One region of the Aureibacillus halotolerans genome, then DNA from elsewhere that is predicted to be linked to it. Evidence: predicted binding sites of a transcription regulator. Region 1 holds the regulator's gene; the other holds the start of a gene.
The links. Region 1 encodes LexA, which represses DNA repair genes until DNA is damaged. Its sites were predicted from a motif close to CGAACATATGTTCG; they were not measured.
Positions count from the first base shown of each region.

Region 1 (3,423 bases):
TTAAGGATGCAAATGAACCGCTTCTTTTTGTACTTGCTCATTTTCGTATTGTTTAAAACGTCGATTCACAGTCGCTTTAGAAACGTCGTACCCAAGACCTCTTAAGGTTGCCGCAATATCTCTATACGTCAGGCCGTTCTTCTTGAGCCTTACAATCTCGGATATAGGGATTTCTTTTCTTTTCCGACCAGGCGAACTTGACGTATGATTGCTTAAATTGCGAAACGGCTTGTAGCCATCCTTCACTGCAAGTCTCATCCCACGAGAAATTTTAGCATTATGTACCTTGCGTTGATATTCTTCGACAATGGAAACGATGTCAAGCACGAGGTGATCAGCATCTGACAGAGTCAACTCTCCATTTTCTTCGACACAGTACAAGGACAGACCATGCTTACGAAAATAATGGACAATCGCCATTTTTGCATTGCCACGACCGATTCTTGTCGCATCACTTACAATGATGGCATCTATCTGTTCGGACACCGCTCTTTCCATCAATTCAAGCATGCCCTCGCGATCAATGTCATAGCCACTGGCTTTTTCTGAAATGATGCCTTTTAATGTCCAGCCTTCCGTGTGGCAGGCTTGTGTAAGCTCTTTTTCTTGTCGTCCTAACGACGTCTCCTGCGACTGCTTGTCCGTGCTTACTCGACAATACCCAATCACATTCATTACTCCGCACCCGTGTATGCAAATTGTGAGGATCTCTCAGTGCTTAGCTGCTTCATCGTTACTGGAATGATGAGCTGCTGTCCTGGCTCAAGCGTGCTTGTAGGAAGCTGGTTGTTCTCTTTCACCCATTGAATGAAATCCGGTTTTGACATTGTATGCAGCGCCGTGTATTCTTCAGCAAGTGCCCAAATGCTATCTCCCTTCTCTATATGAACAGTTGCATACTCCTCATCACTTACACCATGAAAGAGAATCAAGCCAACAATAACAAATGCAAGACAAATATAATAAGAACGCCCAGAAACCACCATCTTCATTCCTCCCTGATACGAATGTTCGTTCGCCTTTAGATTACATGCGAACGTTTGTTTTGTCAACTATAAAATTCGAACTTATGTTTGTATTCCAAAGGACTGTTTGTTATAATTTATATAAATTACTTCCAGTCTATGAACCTTTTGAAATTGTATGCCTACATTTACTTTGTAAGTATGGATCCACTACGCGTAATAGAAAGCGAGGATAACTATGAAAAAACTATCAAAAAGACAACAAGATATTTTAGATTTTATTAAGGACAATGTACAAAGCAAAGGATATCCACCCTCTGTAAGAGAGATTGGGGAAGCTGTTGGACTTGCCTCTAGTTCAACCGTTCATGGTCATCTAGCACGACTAGAGGACAAGGGATTAATCCGCCGTGATCCAACAAAACCAAGAGCCATCGAAGTCTTGTACAGTGATGAACATGCATCTCCTATTGCAAAAGTATTGAATGTTCCTGTCATCGGGAAGGTTACAGCTGGACAACCGATTACAGCCATTGAAAATATCGAAGATTACATGGCCCTGCCTGAAAGTCTACTTCCAGCAGATGAGCAAGTGTTTGTGCTCGTCATCGAAGGTGAAAGTATGATTGAAGCTGGCATTTATGACGGGGATTTTGTTGTCGTTAAACAACAGCAAACAGCCAATAACGGGGATATCGTTGTGGCAATGACAGAAGACCATGAAGCAACGGTCAAGCGCTTCTACAAGGAAAAAGACTTTATCCGTCTTCAGCCTGAAAACGCAGCGATGGAGCCAATTATTCTTCATGATGTCACCATTCTCGGTAAAGTCGTAGGGCTTTACAGAGCGATTCATTAAGAGGTTGTCTTTCGCATTGGATATAGATAAACAAAGAGCCTTCTCCAAATTGGAGAGGCTCTTTGTTATAGAATTGCATTCACTACATGCTTCTTTAGGCCATCGGACGTGCTTGCTCTATGTAACGTAAAACCTCGACTGGTGCGGAGTTGCCAAAAGGGCAATGAGCACCGGACAAGGCAAAGCAACGACGAAAGCGAGCGTTTCTCATCAGCCTGAAGTTTATTTTTGAAGGATGGACCATAACTCACGTTCAACGACATCAGGTTGATTCAACTCATCCAACGTAAATTCCAATTCATAATACGCATCCTCGGACTTAAAGAACTTATCCAACCCTCTTAATCTTTGGTCCTTTGTAAGCAGTACATGCAAGGAATATTCAGTTGCATATAGGACTGCTTCAATCTCATCAATATGACCTCTAAATTCTGATGGGACCGCCCATTCAAATTCTTGGACATACTTTGGAATTTGATCCATCGGCAAGACTTTCTGATAAAAGCGCTCTGTCAAATAGTTGCCTGCTTCAACCTCCACTTCTCGTAGACGGAATCCAAGGTTTCTGACAGCATTGAGGAAAAGACGAGATGTTTCCGGCTCCTTAATCACAAGATAATCTTCATCTCTTGGATCAATGGCGAGCTCAATGTCCGCTCTAGTCGTAATCCAAACAGGACTTCTTGACGTGGAATGTGGGACGGTATAAGGGAGCTCGAATGCAAAGGGGATCGTTAAGCGCTCTCCACTTTTTACATGGCTGCCCTCAAATGAATAGGAGTCAACAACCACTTTCTTCTGATGCATTTTGTCCTCATGCTCGTACCAAGCCACTGTACATAAATCAATCACAAGCTGGTTAATGTCTGTGTCCGTGCCTGCCCCTTTTATATGGAACTCGCCATGGACAGTATCCCCTTTTGTGTACTGATTGTTCTGTAGTTGCGCATCAATTTTCACACCACCGATGCCGACTCTTTCTAGCGATTTTTTAAAGAAACTCATTTGAACGCCTCCATTGTCTTGTCGTCTACATGTGTCTACGAATCTACTTTGACAAAGGTTTCAAGTTATTTCAAGTATTGGTGTGGTTTCTCGACATTGCTCCTGCATGTTCGGCTAAAGCGATTGGAATATACCCTTTGATCCTTAAAGAATTTCTTACCAAAGGGGTAAAGACTTTGCCAAGTATTCGTGATGTAGACCCCTCTTCGCCTACATTATTGATTATTATTGAATTTAAGCAAGGATTGTGGAATAATCCTTTGAAATAGCAGTTGTCTAGAAAAATCCGAAAATATCAGGAGGCGCAATGATGAAGCTTGTTCTACTCTTTGGCCCACAAGCCGTCGGGAAAATGACAGTCGGAAATGAGCTCTCAAAAATAACTGCTTTAAAGTTATTCCATAATCATATGACCATTGATTTACTTGAACCCTTTTTCGGATTTAGTCCTGACATGTGGAGACTATCTACCCTTTTTAGAGAGGAAGTTTTTAGAACCTTTGCAACAAGCAATAACTATGGGATGATTTTTACGTTTGTCTGGGCATTTAATCAAAAAGAAGATTGGGACAGTGTTGAGAAAATATGCAGAAT
Region 1 covers NZ_SNYJ01000007.1:109,961-113,383, reverse strand. Annotated here, with positions in the region: gene EV213_RS10115 (YneB family resolvase-like protein) at 1-675, opposite strand; gene yneA (cell division suppressor protein YneA) at 675-986, opposite strand; gene lexA (transcriptional repressor LexA) at 1,204-1,824, shown strand; gene EV213_RS10100 (sporulation protein) at 2,047-2,829, opposite strand; gene EV213_RS10095 (DEAD/DEAH box helicase family protein) at 3,140-3,423, shown strand, end outside.

Region 2 (3,423 bases), on a different contig from region 1:
CACCCACAAGGAGTGCGACAGTAGAACTTTATGTTAATTTATCAGATTAATATGATAGAGTCATGTAGTTTATTCATCTTCCTCATCAACAATCCCTTTTGGGTTAGGTTGCATCCCATCAATCACCCATGTCTTACCGATCTTAGTTGAGATGATTTTCCCCTTTGCGCAATAGTTTTTTACCGTACTCGGGTGCATATCCCACTTTTTTGCTGCTTGGTCCGCGCTGATTAAGTTGTTTAACTCCGCGCGTTTTGACATGACCGCCTGTAGGTATTTGCCCGACAAAGGAGTGTTGTTAAACTCGTCTGTCTCAAGCCCTGCAATCTCATCTGCTAGGTACTCAAATAGCAACATTTCCCTGTCGCCCCAATTGTGGTTGTACGCTATAAGCTCCTCATGTATCCACTTGAGCACCTTCTCAGGGTGACGCGCAAAATCCCCTGAGTAACGGCTGCTGATTGACGCTTTGTTAGCTGGTAAAGTGCGCTCTCCTAGCACATCAGCAATGGCTAAGACACGTCCAAACTTTTCGTCTCTTGTCATGACAATTCCTCCTAGTAAATGATTTCTGCAAATAAATAGATTTGATTGACCTGCCAAGCTTCGTATCCGTCTGCAAGTGCTTTTTCCTTTGCCTCTGCGAGCTGAGAAAGAACCTCAGCAGGGTATGCCTCAAAACGATCATCAACATCGTTTTTGCTGATCAGATGGATCACTGAGTCGCTATTGTAAGACGCCTCATCTTTAACGACACACCATGCATCGTGGTCCTCAACGTCGATAAAGATGGATGCTGCACCCTCCCACGTGTTAAACTCCTTAGTTGCTTGCTCAATCCCTTTATACATTGTAATTCCTCCTCATATTTGGTTGTTTTTTATTGCCTTGTGGATCTCTGCCGCGGTGGTTGGCTCTGCAACACCATCCACTACTTTGATGTATCTCCGTCCGCCCATGTCACACACGTCGTAAAAGCCGTCTGCTAACGTAAATTTTTTTGTGGCTCTGGTGTTGCCTTTGTCTTGAGGGACTAGCCACCGGTCAAACCTAAACTCTTTGCTGGGCCCGATGATCTTCGCAACCCACGTTTTATGTTTGCGGCTGCCCTCTGCGATCTCAATGGTGTGGCTCAAGCGATCGCCTCCATTACCTCATACTCTTGCACGTCCTTGACGGTTGCGCCAGTGACTAGGATAAAGCGACGTTCGCCACCGTCACAGACCTCGTACAAACCACCACTAAGCAAGAAAAACTTTTCAACCCAGCTCTCTTTTACTTCTTTTACAAAGGAGCGATCAAATTTAAAACGTGCATGTTTGCCTGTGATTTTAGCGACCCATGACTTGTGCTTACGGCTACCAGCGGATGTAACAAATTCTGCTTTTTTAGGACGTTTAGCTTCTGCCCATGCCATGCGCAATGCCTCTGCAAAATACTCAACAACCTTGCCACCGAATCTTACAACACCTTCACGCGCGATTTCCCAAGCTCTTTTCATGACATTCATTTGATCAGCTCCTTTTCGTCTTATGCGCGTTATCGCGCCTCTTGTTAATAATATACCATGCGCGGTATCGCGTGTAAAGTGGTTTGGCAAATTTATTTGTAAATTATTTCAGTCTCCTTTATACTAAGAACAAACGTTCGTAAAAGGAGACAAGCTAAATGGCAAAACGAGATCCAAGAGAGTACGCAAATTTCGGGCACATTCTTTGGGATAAAAATTTTATCCTCCCTGAGCAAAGGAATGATCTACGCAAACACTATAATGAAGTAAGACGACAACCACGCCCTAACATAGTAGATGAACTTGCACAGGAGCATTACGAACTGCTGCGCCATGCAGCAAAAGAAAAATACGTTCTCCACGCAAGACACTGGACCGCAGAAGACGGACAGTATCATGAGGTAACTGGCGTACCGAAAAATATCTGCGACACCTTTATGACCGTGGATATTGATCATACGTATGTGACCATTTCGTACATCACACACCTGACAAAAGTTTGAAACTATCCTGCGGTAATATGCGTAAATATGGTAAAATTGCCACAAATACATAAGGGAGGGTTTAAATTGAAGAAATTAAGAAATATCGTGTTGTTGACTGTGGCTGCTTTGGTGATCTTTTCAGCTGGTGCTTTTGCTGCAAGTGCTATCAAAGTAAAAGTGGACGGCCGTACTGCTCCAGTTGATGCAAAGTTGATTGACAACACCACGTACGTACCATTGAGAGCCGTATCCGAGATGCTTGGCGCTGATGTTAAGTGGGACCAGGCTAGTAGGACCGTTAACATTGCAAGTGTTGGATCTGCTCTGCCGTCATCTGGTGGGGAGGCTACGAATGTTAATCAGTATGTAAAGCTGGATAAGGTTGTGCAGGATGAGGATTCGTTGAGGTTGTATGTGACGTATTATAATGAGAGTGGCGAGGAAATGAGAGTGGCAGAAAGCCTTGCAACTATTGTCGCTAACGGTAAACAGTATGACTTTGATCAAAGCTTTAATTTTGATCGTTGGTATGGAAACGATGTCGCCCACGCATCAGGAACTCTTCAACCAGGCGTGAGTGCCGAGAGTGTAATTTTCTTTGAGCCTATTCCTGGGGTTGATAAAGTGAACGTCCTACTAAGACCAGGCTTTGAAGACTTCCGTTTTAACGACGTTAAGGTACAAAAATAGTGAAGCTCAAACTTACACTGGCATGCCTATTGCTTTTGCTCACCGCCTGTAGCTCTACTGCATCTGGTCGTAGTATTGAGCCTGATGTAGTCATCAAAGCATGGCAAGAGGCAGGACTAGAAGTAGAGGACGTAAAGGACCAGCCAAAGAATGAATTCAGAGGCTTAGCACCTAACAAGTTTGAGAAGAGTGTGGAGTTTAGCATCCCTTCATTAGGCGAGGACAAAGGTGGCCAGATATTTAGCTACAGTGATCAAGAAGATCTTGACGAAATGAAAGAGTATTATGAGGGACTTGCTGAGTCGATGGGGATGCTGTTTAATTGGACAGCTGCTCATCATAATATTTTAATACAGCTCAATGGCGATTTGAGCGAAGAAGAGTTTGCTGAGTATGTTGATGTTTTACACGAACTATAATTTTTTTACACAGATTTTACACAAGAAGACCGTAAAGCCCTTATACATCAGGGCTCTAGCGGACTAGGATTACGTCCTCCTGGGACGTCAAGAATTAGCACCAACCCTAGAACGACAAGGGGTTGGTGCTTTTTTGTGTTAACAGTTATGAATAGGATCTTTAAATCTTAATAGAAAAAAAGTTGATACAGGATGCTATATGGAGTTGTGTTCTTCTGTCAAAAGAACTAATATAATAAGGAGTCAGAATAATGAGACAAAATGTTTATTGTTGTTATATATGCAAGATCTCTACACTTGGTATCACTGCGTAAAAGCG
Region 2 covers NZ_SNYJ01000008.1:187,585-191,007, forward strand. Annotated here, with positions in the region: gene EV213_RS11480 (helix-turn-helix domain-containing protein) at 70-546, opposite strand; gene EV213_RS11485 (hypothetical protein) at 558-851, opposite strand; gene EV213_RS11490 (hypothetical protein) at 864-1,136, opposite strand; gene EV213_RS11495 (hypothetical protein) at 1,133-1,510, opposite strand; gene EV213_RS11500 (YolD-like family protein) at 1,669-2,013, shown strand; gene EV213_RS11505 (copper amine oxidase N-terminal domain-containing protein) at 2,080-2,685, shown strand; gene EV213_RS11510 (stress protein) at 2,685-3,104, shown strand.
Region 2: EV213_RS11500 (YolD-like family protein) is a predicted target of LexA. The motif match lies at 1,637-1,650, and genes of this name have one in related genera.